One region of the Janthinobacterium sp. J1-1 genome, then DNA from elsewhere that is predicted to be linked to it. Evidence: predicted binding sites of a transcription regulator. Region 1 holds the regulator's gene; each other region holds the start of a gene.
The links. The regulator sigma-54, encoded in region 1, starts transcription at its own class of promoters, with help from an activator protein. The targets are predictions, from matches to a motif close to TGGCANGNAANCTGCTTT.

Region 1 (4,963 bases):
AGCCCCCGCCGCGCCTGCGCCAGGGAAGAAATAATGGACAATAATGTACGTTGCGGCAGCACCCTGATCGTGCGGGGGCTGCAGAAAACCTATGGCAAGCGGCAAGTCGTGCATGATGTGTCGCTGCAAGTCGAATGCGGCGAAGTGGTGGGCCTGCTGGGTCCGAACGGCGCCGGCAAGACCACCTCGTTCTACATGATCGTCGGCCTGGTGCCGTCCGATGGCGGCACCATCGATATCAGCGGCGTCGACATTTCCAGCCTGCCGATCCACCGCCGCGCGCAGATGGGCCTGTCCTACCTGCCGCAGGAAGCGTCGGTGTTTCGCAAGCTGACGGTGGAAGACAATATCCGCGCCGTGCTGGAAATCCAGACAGTCGACGGCCGGCCCCTGAAAAAGGCCGAAATCGAAGAACGCCTCGACAAACTGCTGGCCGACTTGCAAATTGAAAAGCTGCGCGAAAACCAGGCGCTGTCGCTGTCGGGCGGCGAGCGGCGCCGCGTGGAAATCGCCCGCGCGCTGGCCACCGACCCGCGTTTCGTGCTGCTCGACGAACCGTTCGCCGGCGTCGATCCGATCGCCGTGATCGAAATCCAGCGCATCGTGCGGTTTTTGAAGGAACGCAATATCGGCGTGCTGATCACCGACCATAATGTGCGCGAAACGCTGGGCATCTGCGACCGCGCCTACATCATCAACCAGGGCTCGGTGCTGGCGTCGGGCCGGCCCGACGACATCATCGCCAACGAGTCGGTACGCCGGGTGTATCTGGGCGAACACTTCCGCATGTAAGCCAATGAAACAATCCCTGCAACTGCGCACCTCGCAGCACCTGGCACTGACGCCGCAATTACAGCAATCGATACGCCTGCTGCAACTGTCCACGCTGGAATTGCACCAGGAGCTGGAGCAATTGCTGACCGATAATCCCTTGCTGGAACGGCTCGACGATCCGCTCGACCGCTCGCTGCGCCTGCTGTCCGATGGCGCCCTGAGTTCGACCGCCGCCCCCGGCGAAGCGCCACCGGCGCCGCCGGGCCAGGAAGCGCCGGCGCCAGCCGCCGAAGCGGAGTCGTTTGACGGCGATGGCGGCGAGAGCACGGCCGCGTCCGAGGGCGGCGACAGCGACTGGAACGAGGCCAGCCGCGGCAAGGCGCCCGATGACGAGGATTCCCGTCCGCAACTGGAGGCCCATCACTGCACCTTGCGCGAACACCTGATGGAACAGATGCGCGTGACCGTGCTGGAGCTGCGCGACCGCGCGCTGGTGGAATTGATCATCGATGCGCTCGACGACAATGGCTACCTGGAAGAGCCGCTCGACGATATCCTGGCGCGCCTGCCGGAAGAACTGGAAGTCGATGCGGATGAGCTGCGCACGGCGCTGTCGCTGCTGCAAAGTTTCGACCCTGCCGGCGTGGGTGCGCGCAATGCGTCCGAATGCCTGGCGCTGCAGATCAAACGCTTGCCGCAGGTGGCGCTGGTGACGCGGCGCATGGCCTTGAACATCGTCGAGAAACACCTGACCTGGTTCGCCCAGCGCGACTTCAACAAGCTCAAGAAAGCCCTCGACTGCGACGATGAAGACTTGCGCGAAGCACAGACCGTGATTCGCTTGTGCAACCCGCATCCGGGCGCCGTGTTCGCTTCCGACGTGTCCGATTACGTGGTGCCGGACGTGGTGGTCAAGCGGGCCCGCAATGGCTGGCAGGTATCGCTCAACAATGACGTCATGCCGCGCCTGCGCGTGAACGCCATGTACGCCAACCTGCTCAAGCAGGGCAAGGGCGAAGGCGGCATGGGTGCGCAGTTGCAGGAAGCCAAGTGGCTGATCAAGAACATGCGCCAGCGCTTCGACACCATCCTGCGCGTGGCGCAGGCGATCGTGGAACGGCAAAAGGATTTTTTCTCGCACGGCGCAGTTGCCATGCGGCCACTTGTGCTTCGCGAAATAGCTGATACACTGGGTTTACACGAGAGTACTATCTCGCGGGTAACAACCCAAAAGTACATGCTGACCCCGCATGGAATGTTTGAGTTGAAGTATTTCTTTGGCAGCCACGTCGCCACCGAAGCAGGAGGGGAGGCGTCATCGACGGCGATACGGGCCTTGATCGTGCAATTGACAGGAGCAGAGAACCCTAAAAATCCTTTATCCGACAGTAAGATTGCGGACATGCTGGGGGAACAAGGCATGGTGATTGCGCGACGTACTGTTGCCAAATACCGGGAAGCGTTGAAAATTCCGCCAGTGAGTCTGCGTAAGTCTTTGTAGTTTTTTCGGTTCCTCTGCGGGCCGGAACGATGGACACCGCACGAACCCGATCATCTTTAGGAGTGTGTATGAATCTCACCATCAGCGGACATCATCTCGAAGTGACACCAGCCATCCGTGAATACGTACAAACCAAACTGGAGCGCGTGAAACGCCATTTCGATCACGTTATCGATATTGCCGTGATTCTGACCGTCGACAACCTCAAAGAGAAAGAAAAACGCCAGAAGGCCGAAGTGAATCTGCGACTGAGCGGCAAGACCGTCTACGTGGAAAGCCTGGCGCAAGACCTGTATGCCGCGATCGACAGCCTGATCGACAAGCTGGACCGGCAAGTGATGAAGTACAAAACCAAAGTGCAAGGGCACGGTAAAGAGGCGATCAAGCATCTGCCAGACAACACTCCTGAAGAAGCCGCCGCCGTCTAGGCCTGCCGCTCCAGATTGTTGTGATCAACTAAGGGCGCGCTGTTTGATCTTCGCGCCCTTTTTTGCGCCCATTTTTCCGGCTCAGTTACGCTCGCGGTGGCGCAGCACGACCCGTTCGCGGTCGGCAAAATACTGCGCCAGGTGTTCCGCCATATACACCGAACGGTGCTGGCCACCCGTGCAGCCGAGTGCGACCGTCAGATAGCTGCGGTTGTCGGACTTGAACGACGGCAGCCACTTTTCCACGAAATCGCGGATATCCGCAAACAGTTCCAGCGCGCTGGGCTGGGCGTCCAGAAAAGCGATCACGGGCGCATCGCGGCCATCGAGCGGCCGCAACGCCAGGTCGTAATACGGATTGGGCAGGGCCCGCACGTCGAACACGAAATCGGCATCCAGCGGCACGCCCAGCTTGAAGGCGAACGACTCGAAGAACAGGGTCAGCGGCGCGCGTTCGGAGGCGACGATATCCTTGACCCAGGCGCGCAGCTTGTTGGCGCTCAGTTCCGAAGTATCGATCACATGGCCCAGTTGCTGGATCGCCGACAGCCGCTCGCGCTCCTCCGAAATGCATTCGATCAGCGTGCGGCGGCTGGCCGGATTCTCACCTGGAAGCAACTCATGCGACAAAGGATGGCTGCGCCGCGTTTCCGAAAAGCGCGCCACCAGCGAGTGCGTGGTGGCGGTCAGAAACAGCACCTTGACATCATGCCCCTGCGCACGCAGCAGTGACACATTGTGTGGCAGGTTGGCCAGCGATTCGGCACTGCGTGCGTCGACCGCGACACCGAGCCTGCTGGTTCCTTCGTCGAGCAAGGTCTGCACCAGGCTTGGCAACAAGGCAGGCGGCAGATTGTCGACACAGTAATAACCGGTATCTTCCAGCACCTTGAGTGCGACAGATTTGCCGGAGCCGGAGATGCCGGTAAGTAGAATGATGTGCATAGGCGCGATCATACAATAAAGATTGCCTGTGCGCCCCCGCAACAAATTTCTTTGCAAATCATTGCATTTGATTATGAAGATCTGGCTGGGCAAAGTGGGGTTTGACCGCGGCTTTAATCACCACGCATTGCCTGTCTAACGGTTCGCCCTTGCAACGCCTAGTCTCCGCTCATTGCCAATCGTTGCCGCTCCATGAACTCCTGCAAGGTATCGATCCCCCTCAGCTGCAAGATGGTATTGCGCACGGCCGCTTCCAGCAGCACGGCGATATTGCGGCCGGCGGCGACGGGGATGACGACCTTGCGCACGGGCAGGCCCAGCACGTCTTCGGTGGGGAACAGGAAAGGCAGGCGCTCGACTTCCTCTTCCAGCGCGTTGCGGCGCACCAGATGCACGATCAGTTTCAAACGCATCTTGCGGCGCACGGCCGTCTCGCCAAAGATGGCCTTGATGTCGAGCAGGCCCAGGCCGCGCACTTCGAGCAGGTTCTGCAGCAGCGGCGGGCAGCGGCCTTCGATCATGTTGGGGGCGATGCGCGAGAACTCGACGGCGTCGTCGGCCACCAGGCCGTGGCTGCGTGAAATGAGTTCGAGCCCCAGCTCGCTCTTGCCCAGGCCCGAGTCGCCCGTGATCAGTACGCCCACGCCCAACACGTCCATGAATACGCCGTGCATGATGATGCGCTGTGCCAGCTTTTTCGACAGGTAGACGCGCAGGAAGTCGATCACTTGCGCGGCCGGCAGCGGAGTGGAAAACAGCGGGATATTCTGCTCGTCGCAGATGGCGAGGATGTCGGGCGGCGTTTCCAGGCCTTGCGCGATGATCAGCGCGGGCGGGCCGCCGGCGATCAGTTCGCCGATCACGTGGGTACGTGTATTGACCTTCAGGCGCTGGTAGTAATTGATTTCCTGGTGGCCAAATACCTGGATGCGGCCCGGGTGGATCAGGTTCAAGTGGCCGACTTGGTCGGCGGCCGACGAGACGTCGCCCGAGATCAGGCGCTCGCCGCCGGGAAAGCCGGCGAACCAGCCCAGTTGCAGACTTTCGCGATTGTCGTCGTACAGGCGTTGTATCGTCAGCGGCGTTTGCAACATGGCAGTTTTCTTCAGGAGTGGAGGAGTTCCTGAAGTTTAACCCGCCGCTTGCAGACTGGGTTGCCAATTGACGATGCGCGAATGCACGGATTTCGGTTCCGGATCGGTGGCCAGCGCCGTGCGGAAGGCGTCGTCGGAAAACATTTCGGCGATTTCCGACAGGATTTCCAGGTGTTGCTGGGTCACATGGTCGGGGATCAGCAGGAAAAACAGCAGGCTGA
Region 2 (4,963 bases), 770 kb from region 1:
AAGGCCTGTACAAAGCCTACTGGGAAACCGACTGCTCGCTGGCCGAGATCAACCCGCTGATCGTCACCGGCAGCGGCAAGGTCATCGCCCTGGACGCCAAGTTCAACTTCGACCCGAACGCCCTGTTCCGTCATCCGGAAATCATCGCCCTGCGCGACCTGGACGAAGAAGATCCAGCTGAAATCGAAGCGTCGAAATTCGACCTGGCCTACATCTCGCTCGACGGCAACATCGGCTGCCTGGTGAACGGCGCCGGCCTGGCCATGGCCACCATGGACACCATCAAACTGTTCGGCGGCGAGCCAGCCAACTTCCTGGACGTCGGCGGCGGCGCCACGGCGGAAAAAGTGACCGAAGCGTTCAAGATCATGCTGAAAAACCCAGGCCTGAAAGCCATCCTGGTGAACATTTTCGGCGGCATCATGCGTTGCGACGTGATCGCCGAAGGCGTCATTGCCGCGGTGAAAGCCGTCTCGCTGAACGTACCGCTGGTGGTGCGCATGAAGGGCACCAACGAAGATCTGGGCAAAAAGATGCTGGCCGATTCCGGTCTGCCTATCATCGCAGCCGACACCATGGAAGATGCAGCCAAGAGCGTCGTTGCCGCTGCTGCCGGTCAAGCTTAATTAAGGAATCAACATGTCCATTCTGATCAATAAAGATACCAAAGTCGTTACCCAAGGGATCACCGGCAAGACCGGCCAGTTCCACACCCGCGGTTGCCGCGACTACGCGAACGGCAAAGCTGCCTTCGTGGCAGGCGTGAACCCGAAGAAAGCCGGCGAAGATTTCGAAGGCATTCCTATTTTCGCCAACGTGACCGAAGCGAAAAAAGAAACCGGCGCCAACGTTTCCGTGATCTACGTGCCGCCAGCAGGCGCGGCCGCCGCGATCTGGGAAGCTGTCGAAGCTGAAATGGATCTGGCCATTTGCATCACCGAAGGCATTCCTGTCCGTGACATGATGGCCTTGAAAGACCGCATGGCCAAGTCGGGCAGCAAAACGCTGCTGCTGGGCCCTAACTGCCCAGGCCTGATCACGCCAGACGAAATCAAGATCGGCATCATGCCAGGTCACATCCATAAAAAGGGCCGTATCGGCGTGGTCTCGCGTTCGGGTACCCTGACCTATGAAGCAGTCGGTCAACTGACCGCACTGGGCCTGGGCCAATCGTCGGCAGTCGGCATCGGCGGCGACCCGATCAACGGCCTGAAGCACATCGACATCATGAAGATGTTCAATGATGATCCGGATACCGACGCGGTCATCATGATCGGCGAAATCGGCGGTCCTGACGAAGCCAATGCCGCTTATTGGATCAAGGACAACATGAAAAAACCGGTGGTCGGCTTTATCGCTGGCGTCACCGCCCCTCCAGGCAAGCGCATGGGCCACGCCGGCGCGCTGATCTCGGGCGGCGCCGACACGGCACAAGCCAAGCTGGAAATCATGGAAGCGTGCGGCATCACCGTCACCAAGAACCCGTCGGAAATGGCGCGTCTGCTGAAAGCCATGCTGTAATACAGCCTGGTTGAAACAGTACAAAAAAGGAGCTTCGGCTCCTTTTTTTATTGTCTGGTGGCCACGGCCATTCTGGTCGCGCGGCGACGGCGGCGGTCGCAAATGGACGCGCCGCGTCGCTTTTCTTGCCTTGATCCCTGGCCTTGCCCGTGCGCGGCGCTGGCATGGCGCTTGCACTTTCTCCCTGATGAACATGTGAACACAGGAGAACACCATGCGCGCGCAGTCCGGATTTACCCTGATAGAACTGATGATCGTGGTGGCGATTGCCGGCATCCTGGCAGCCGTGGCGATTCCGCAATACAGCGACTACACGATGCGGGCCAAGGTCAGCAATGTGCTGGCGGCGGCCGCGCCGCTGAAGACGGCGGTGGCCTTGTGCGTGCAGGAAAATGGTGGCGAGGCCGGTGCCTGCAGCACCTCCAGCGAAGCGGCGCCCAGCGCGATTCCGGCCTTCAGCGCGACGCGCGAAGTGGCCAGCGCCGCCGTTCTCAATGGCGATATCACGCTAACGCTGGCCAATGACCTCGGTACGGGGCTTGGCGGCCAGACGATCACCATGGCATTGCGTACCGGCAGCAGCAGCCTGACCTGGTTCAACTCGACCAGCATCACCAATACGGCGGCCAGGGAAGCAATTTTGCGCAGCAATATACCGCAGGCGGCGGCGTCGCTGTAAGGTGAACGGACTCAGACGATCTTCTGCCGGTCGGTAATGAGCGCTTCGTAAATCAGGTTTTGCAGCAAGGTATAGTGGGCCGATTCCAGGTCGATGAATTGCAGGCCATAGGTGTAGACATCGTCTTGCCCGCCGACGATGGCGGAGGTGGATTTGCCCATGCTGACATTCTGGATGCGGGCCCGCGTTGCGATGCGCAGCGGCTGCTGGTACGGCGGCGCCAGCAGGGTAAATACCAGGGTCACGCCGCTGTCGTCGGGTGTCAGCATGCCGGGCGACTCGATCAGCGCACCGGACACACTGAGATTGACGATACATACGGGCACTTCGGGCTGGTCGCGGCACATCAGTTGCGCCAGCAGTTCCACCTTGACCCGCATCGCCCCGCGCAAGCTGGTGCCGTTGATGATGTCCGGAAAGCTCAGATGCAGGTAATGCAGCGGCCGGCCAAACACGCGCAGCACGCTGCAGGCAAACGAACACACGCTGACACCCGAAAACACGCGGATGGTCAGCTTGTCACCCTCGTCGAGCACGATGGCCTTGCCGTTTTCCTGCGGTGTCTTGACGATCAGGTATTCATCGCGCAGATAGCCGATCAAGGTGGAAAAATGCCGCACCGGCTTGATGCCGCGATGCGTGATGAACTGGATGCGGCCACCGACCTGCAGGTTCATCGCATCGAATTCGAATTGTTCGAGCTTGGCTTCCATCGCGGTCTCCTTGTCTGTCATGCGCGCGCTTTCCTCATGATGATGTGATCGCAGTATGCATGAAGCTTGCGGAAAAAGCATAGCTGTCAAAAAACGCCGGCGACCTGGCACTCATGTTTTACAATCGCGTCATCTTGTTTATCATGAAAGACATCATGGCGCGCAGCTATTTCTGGACCATGTTATGCCTGATCCTGCATCAGATCGACGCCGCCTACTGGCGTGAATGGGAAATGTTTTATTTGCCGGGCGGCGTGCAGGGCTTCCTGGCATTCAACCTGGCGGCCATCGCCGTGGTGCTGGCCGGCTACCGGCAGGTGCTGCTGGCCTTGCCGCGTGCGCGCCTGTACGCCGGCATCTGTGGCGCGCTGGGAGTGGCTACCTTTTTGATCCACGCCGGCTTTGCGCTGGCGGGGCGGGAACAGTTTCATTTGCCGCTGTCGGTGGCGGTCATCGCGCTGTGCCTGGGGTGTGGTGCGTGGCTGCTCAATGAGCTGCGTTTACAAAGCGGCCGTCCAGTCGCCTGACTTGCCGCCATGCTTTTCCAGCACCCTTACATTGGTCATCACCATGCCGCGGTCGACCGCCTTGCACATGTCGTAGATGGTCAGCAAACCGATCTGTACTGATGTGAGGGCTTCCATTTCCACACCGGTTTTTCCTGTCGTGTCGACCTGGGCGCGGCAGTGGACGCTGCTGGCGGCTTCGTCAATTTCGAAGTCGACCGTCACGCGCGTGATCGCCAAAGGGTGGCATAGCGGAATCAGGTCGCTGGTGCGCTTGGCGCCCATGATGGCGGCGATGCGGGCGATGCCCAGCACGTCGCCCTTCTTGGCGTTGCCTTTGACAATGATGGTCAGGGTGGCTGGCTGCATGCGGATGGTGCCGGCCGCCACGGCGCTGCGGCGCGTGTCCCCCTTGTTTCCCACGTCGACCATATGGGCTTGGCCGGTGGCGTCGAAGTGGGTCAGTGCGCCGGCGGGCGCGTCTTGCTCTGGTGTGGTCATGGTGTCTGGTCGATTTCTGGCGGTTGTTCTTGCCATCATTATAGGGCGGGGCGCACGCGTGGAAAATGACGCCGCTTACAGGTTATGATAGCAGCCGTGAAATCCAAACTTATTTCCCCCATGATCTCCTTGCGCGCCAGTGCGCTGGCGTTGCTGCTGGCCGCGCCATGGACGCTGGCGCAGGAGCCCAAGCCTGGCGTGTATGGCGCCGCCGCCGCCACGCCAAACAAGCCCGAGAGCAAGTGGACGCCGCTGCCGGTGGCGCCCGCGCCGAATTTGCCCAATCTGGGCGACGCGTCGCGCCAGGATTTGTCGCCGGCGATGGAGCGCAAGGTTGGCGAAGAGATCATTCGCAGCATCCGCGGCGACCGCGATTATCTCGATGATGCGCCCTTGCTGGAATACATGAATACCTTCGGCAATGCGCTGGTGGCGGCGCGGCCCAGCGTGCGCGGCGAAACCAGCTACGACTATTTCTTTTTTGTCGTGCGCGATCCGCAACTCAATGCGTTTGCCTTGCCGGGCGGCTTTATCGGCGTGCATTCGGCCTTGTTGCTGGCGGCGCAGACCGAGGCGGAACTCGCTTCCGTGCTGTCGCACGAGATCGGCCATGTGGCGCAGCGCCATATCGCGCGCATGCTGGGCCAGCAGCGCCAGGACGCCTTGATGCCGCTGGCGGCGATTCTGCTGGCTGCGCTGGCGTCGCGCGCCGGGGGCGACGTGGCGATGGGCGTGTTTGCCGCCGGCCAGGGCCTGGCGATCCAGCGCCAGCTCAATTTTGGCCGCGACGCCGAGCGCGAGGCCGACCGCATCGGTTTCCAGATCATGGGCGAAGCCGGTTTCGACACCACCGGCATGGTGGCCTTCTTTGGCCGCATGCAGGCGGCCAGCCGTTCGTACAGCGATCTGATGCCGGCCTATCTGCAAACCCACCCTTTGACCACCGACCGCATCGCCGACATCCAGGCGCGCATCCGCGAGCAGCCGTACAAACAGCGGGCCGACAGCCTGAACTTCCACCTGGCGCGCGCGCGTGCCCGCGT
Region 3 (4,963 bases), 250 kb from region 1:
GGCCCCTTCCCCGCCATTCTGACCGATGAAGTGGTGGGCGACGCGGCCACCAAGGTGTATGCGGAAGGCCAGGCGCTGCTGAAGAAGCTGATCGACGGGCGCTGGCTGACGGCCAATGGCGTGGTGGCGCTGCTGCCGGCCAACAGCGTCAACGACGACGATATCGAAGTCTATACGGACGATACGCGCAGCACCGTCGCCTTCACCTACTACGGCATGCGCCAGCAGGGCGTGAAACCGGTGGTCGACGGCGTGCAGCGGCCAAACCAGTGCCTGGCCGACTTCATTGCGCCAAAGGCCTCGGGCGTGAAGGATTACATCGGCATGTTTGCCGTGACGTCCGGCATCGGCATCGAGAAATACGAAAAGCGCTTTGAAGACGCGCATGACGATTATTCGTCCATCATGCTCAAATCCCTGGCCGACCGCCTGGCCGAGGCGTTTGCCGAATACCTGCACGAGCGCGTGCGCACCGACCTGTGGGGCTATGCCGCCGGCGAGCAGCTCAGCAACGACGACATGATCGCCGAGAAATACGTCGGCATCCGTCCGGCGCCCGGCTACCCGGCCTGCCCCGAGCACACCGTCAAGCGCGAGATGTTCGACGTGCTGCAGGCCGGGGAAATCGGCATGCAGCTGACGGAGTCCTACGCCATGTTCCCTGGCGCGGCCGTGTCCGGCTTTTACTTTGCCCACCCGGAATCGAAATACTTCGTGGTCGGCAAGATCGGTGAAGACCAGGTGGAAGACATGGTCAAGCGCCGTGGCGTGCCGAAGGAAGATATCGAACGCTGGCTGGCGCCGAATTTGTCCTAAGCCCGCCAGGTGGCGCGCGGAACTTTCGCCCGCCGCCATGCCACTAAGGCTGTATGCGGGCGTCGGGGGGCGCCGGCATCTTCTTGGGAGGCAATATGGCAACGCAATTCAAACTGAAACGCTGGCAGGACCAGGTGATCCTGCTGCTGGGCCTGTGGCTGATCGTGTCGCCCTGGGCCCTGGGCTATGCGGAAGGTTCGCCGCAGATGATCAATGCCCTCGCGTCCGGGCTGGTGATCGCCGTGCTGGCCGCCTTCGACCTGTACAAGACCTATTTCTGGGCCGTCGTCGTCAACCTGCTGGTGGGGGTGTGGGTGGCGGTGTCGCCATGGGTGCTGCGCCTGGCCGACCAGGGCCCCATCCTGTGGAATTGCCTGATTACCGGCATCGCCGTGGTGGTGCTGGCCCTGTGGGAGCTGCGCACCGATCCCGAGCTGCACAAGCATTGGCCGGGGGCGGCGGCCTAAACAACATTGTTGGCGGTGGCGGTAGTGTCGGGTTACGCTACGCTAACCCGACCTACGGCCATTTGAAGCCGCGTAGGTCGGATTAGGCCCATCGGGCCGTAATCCGACAATAGTGTTGGCCATGCCCATGGTGGTGCAGGATTACAGCGCGTATCTGACGACGTTGTCACTCCACTCGAACGCGGCCATTTCCAGCTCGACCAGGTCGTCGGGCGACATCGCCAGGTCGCGCAGGGTCGGCACGATCTCGCCTTCCATGTCTTCGATGCGCTCGATGCATTCGGCCAGGCGCAGCAAGTCGCCATAGAAACCGCCGCGCGACAGCAGCGCTTCGGCCACTTCGTCGATCACTTCGATCTGTTTCAGGATATCGGCCATCGGCACGGCAAACAGCGTGTCCATCAGCGACATGATGCCGACCGTAAAGGCGATATCGGCCGAATGGGCGTGGTTCGGGCGCAGCTTGCTGGCCAGCAATTCGAGCAGGCGGCCGCGCGTGGTGGCCAGCATCAGCAGCGGCGTCATGCTGTGGCCGCGCTTGCTTGGCTCCGCATACAGCATGATTTGCAGCCAGCGCTGCAGCTGGCGGCGGCCCAGCACGCTGACGGCCTGGCTCAGCGAATCGATGCGCTGCCGCGCGCCGACGGCCGGCGTGTTGACCAGGCGCAGCAGGTTCAGGGCCAGCGACACGTCGCGCTTGATGGCGCGCTCGATGTCCATATTGTCGGCGTCCGAGGTGACCAGGGTCATCAGTTCCATCACGGCCAGCTGCGACGGCGACAGCTTCTTGCCCGTCATGATGGCGGGCTTGGCAAAGTAATAGCCCTGGAAGTAATCGAAACCGAGGTCGAGGGTCGACTTGAATTCTTCGCGCGTTTCGACTTTTTCGGCCACCAGTTTCTTTTGCTCGCGCTTGAAGCGCAGCGCCAGGCTGGCCAGGGCCGCAGGCTCGACCGTGCGCATGTCCATCTTGACGTATTGCACCAGCGGCAGCAATTCCTGCACTTGCGCCGTGTCGGCCACCACGTTTTCCAGCGCAAACACAAAGCCATGGCCGGCCAGCTCGCTGATGCGCGCGCGCAGTTCCGGCGTCACCTGCATCGATTCGACGATTTCCAGCACTACTTTTTCGCGCGGCAGGAAACTGAAGATGTCGCTCATGATCACATCGGCGTCGACATTGACGAAACCGAGCGCGTCACCGACCACCTTTTCCATGCCCAGCTGCGAGGCATGGGCGATCACGGTGGCCGTGGCCGACAGGTCGCTGGTGATATTGGCAGGCCCGACCGGAGCGTTGCGAAATAGCAACTCATAGCCGAACAGGGCCTGGTTGCGGTCGAGGATGGGCTGTCGCCCCAGATAGAACTCGCGCACGCGCAAGGGTTTCGGGGTGATGTCGTTGCTGGAAATATCGATCATTAAATCTTCATCAATCACGTCGAGTGACACTGGCGGCGCCACGCCTGCGTCAGGGTTCACTATTGACCATACCATGTGCCCGCGCTGTTGGCTATTTTGGCAGCATTGCCCGGTATTGTCGTCAACAAATTAAATCACGGGCGCTTCTTGTACAGCGCCGTCTACAAACAGCTTCAGTTCACCGGGCGCGAACGCCGTCCATTGCTCGTTGGTCGTCAATGGCTGCGTGACGATCACGGCCACCCGGTCCTGCGGCGTGGTGACCTGGGAAAAGTCCACGCTGAGGTCTTCGTCGGATAGTTTAGCAGTTGGAAACGGATGCTGTCGCACCAGATAGTGCAAACTGGTGGAACAGTGGGCAAACAGCGCCTCGCCGCTCGACAGCATCATGTTGAAGGTGCCGTGCGCAGCGATGCCCGGCAACAGCTCGGCCAGCGCCGCGTGCAGCTGCGGCAAGGCGGGCGGCGCGTCGCCGAAGCGCGCGTGCAGCTCCTGCAGCAGATAGCAGAAAGCCCGCTCGCTGTCGGTACAGCCGACCGGGCGATAGCTGCCATTCAGCACGGGATTGAATTCCTTCAAGTCGCCATTGTGGGCGAAGACCCAGTAGCGGCCCCACAGTTCGCGCACGAAGGGGTGGCAGTTTTCCAGCGCTACCCGGCCTTGCGTGGCCTTGCGGATATGCGCGATGACATTGCGCGACTTGATCGGATAGCGTTTGATCAGCTCGGCCACCGGCGAGGCGATGGCCGCCTGGTGATCGACGAAATGGCGCACGCCGGCGCCTTCGAAAAAGGCGATGCCCCAGCCGTCGTGGTGGGTATCGGTATGGCCGCCGCGCATGGCGAAGCCGGTAAAACTAAAGACAATGTCGGTGGGGACATTGCAATTCATTCCGAGAAGTTGGCACATGATGACTTTGCAGCAAGGTAACCCCGCCACCTTACCATGCCGTCAAGGGAATGGGGTTGGTGGCGATCGCCACCAACCCGCCGTGTCTAGTGCAGCAGCACCGGCTGGCTCATCAGGGAATCGTAGCTGCCGAGAAATTCATCGATTTCTTCCATGGTCGGTTCGCTGGCGATCAGCTCGCTGACATCGCGGCGAAAGTTTTGCGCCAGCACGCCGGCGATAAAGGTTTCGCGCTTGCCGCTCTTGTCGACGATTTCATAGCCGCCGAAACGCAAGGCGTCCAGGTTGCGGTCGGCGCCGAATTCCACGACGCTATATTGCTCGCTGTTATAGATCAGGTTCATTGTGCGTCCTTCGCTCAAGCAGGAGGAACTCCTGCGGTTTCAGAACAGAGGTGGGGACCATGCCATGGCATTTCAAGCGCGATCCCGCTCTGCAGGGAAAGTAGTTGTAACGAGATGCAAACTGCGTGCAAACTGCGATCGGGACGGCTACGGCAATAACGGTCAGGCGGTGACGGTCAGCTCAGGCTCCAGCGCCAGCCAGGCATCGTAGGGACTGGCGGCAAGCCAGCTGCGCAGTTGTTCGATATGCGTGGCGTCTGCCAGGCTGAGGAACAAATGCGCGGGCGGATGGCGCAGAAGACGATTCAATGTTACACGCAATACCAGATTGCCGCTGCAGCACAGGCAACCGGGTGCGATGCGGAGCAACTGCAATGCGGCGGGAGGGGAAGTGTGTTCGGCCAGGTCGGCCAGGATGGAGTTGCCGTCAGCCAATCCTTCGAGGATCACGGCAGTGGATTGCCCCGGCGGCAAGGCTTGCGCGATGGCGGCCTCGCGCAGGCTGGCATGGCCGCCGCTGACCAGGGTCAGCGGCGTCAGACGCCTTGCCGGTGCCGTCACAGGTTTTTCTTGGCCAGCTTGCCCGGTTCGACGCCCAGTTGCTTGAGCTTGCGGTACAGATGGGTGCGTTCCAGGCCCGTCTTTTCCGCCACGCGGGTCATGCTGCCGCCTTCGCGGCCCAGGTGGTGTTCGAAATACATGCGCTCGAAGGCGTCGCGCGCCTCGCGCAGCGGCAGGTCGAACGACAGATTGTAGCCATGGCCTTCGGCCTGGGCCGGTGCGGCGATGCCGGGACGCACCATCATCTGCTGCGGCGCACTGCCGCCAAAGCTCGGCACCGGATGGCTGCTGTTCTCTTCGACGGGCGTCGGCGCCACCGGGCGCGGCGCGGCGGCCGGCGCGCGCACGGTTTCCTGGGCGCGGGTCAGGCCTTGCTGCACGGCTTTCAACAACTTTTGCAGGGCGATCGGTTTTTCCAGGAAGTTCAATGCACCGATGCGTGTC

Region 2: Q8L25_RS07205 (pilin) is a predicted target of sigma-54. The motif match lies at 1,682-1,699, and genes of this name have one in related genera.
Region 3: Q8L25_RS04875 (DUF3567 domain-containing protein) is a predicted target of sigma-54. The motif match lies at 4,072-4,089, and genes of this name have one in related genera.

Annotation. Positions count from the first base shown of each region.
Region 1 covers NZ_CP132339.1:829,010-833,972, forward strand. Annotated here, with positions in the region: gene lptA (lipopolysaccharide transport periplasmic protein LptA) at 1-34, shown strand, start outside; gene lptB (LPS export ABC transporter ATP-binding protein) at 34-792, shown strand; gene Q8L25_RS03725 (RNA polymerase factor sigma-54) at 797-2,275, shown strand; gene hpf (ribosome hibernation-promoting factor, HPF/YfiA family) at 2,344-2,703, shown strand; gene rapZ (RNase adapter RapZ) at 2,785-3,648, opposite strand; gene hprK (HPr(Ser) kinase/phosphatase) at 3,807-4,742, opposite strand; gene Q8L25_RS03745 (PTS sugar transporter subunit IIA) at 4,779-4,963, opposite strand, start outside.
Region 2 covers NZ_CP132339.1:1,596,190-1,601,152, forward strand. Annotated here, with positions in the region: gene sucC (ADP-forming succinate--CoA ligase subunit beta) at 1-626, shown strand, start outside; gene sucD (succinate--CoA ligase subunit alpha) at 640-1,521, shown strand; gene Q8L25_RS07205 (pilin) at 1,736-2,200, shown strand; gene Q8L25_RS07210 (flagellar brake protein) at 2,212-2,934, opposite strand; gene Q8L25_RS07215 (DUF6713 family protein) at 3,027-3,440, shown strand; gene moaC (cyclic pyranopterin monophosphate synthase MoaC) at 3,414-3,920, opposite strand; gene Q8L25_RS07225 (M48 family metalloprotease) at 4,041-4,963, shown strand, end outside.
Region 3 covers NZ_CP132339.1:1,074,610-1,079,572, reverse strand. Annotated here, with positions in the region: gene metH (methionine synthase) at 1-816, shown strand, start outside; gene Q8L25_RS04890 (SPW repeat protein) at 912-1,283, shown strand; gene Q8L25_RS04885 (EAL domain-containing protein) at 1,425-2,705, opposite strand; gene Q8L25_RS04880 (class II glutamine amidotransferase) at 2,835-3,614, opposite strand; gene Q8L25_RS04875 (DUF3567 domain-containing protein) at 3,701-3,958, opposite strand; gene Q8L25_RS04870 (GTPase) at 4,121-4,519, opposite strand; gene Q8L25_RS04865 (response regulator) at 4,516-4,963, opposite strand, start outside.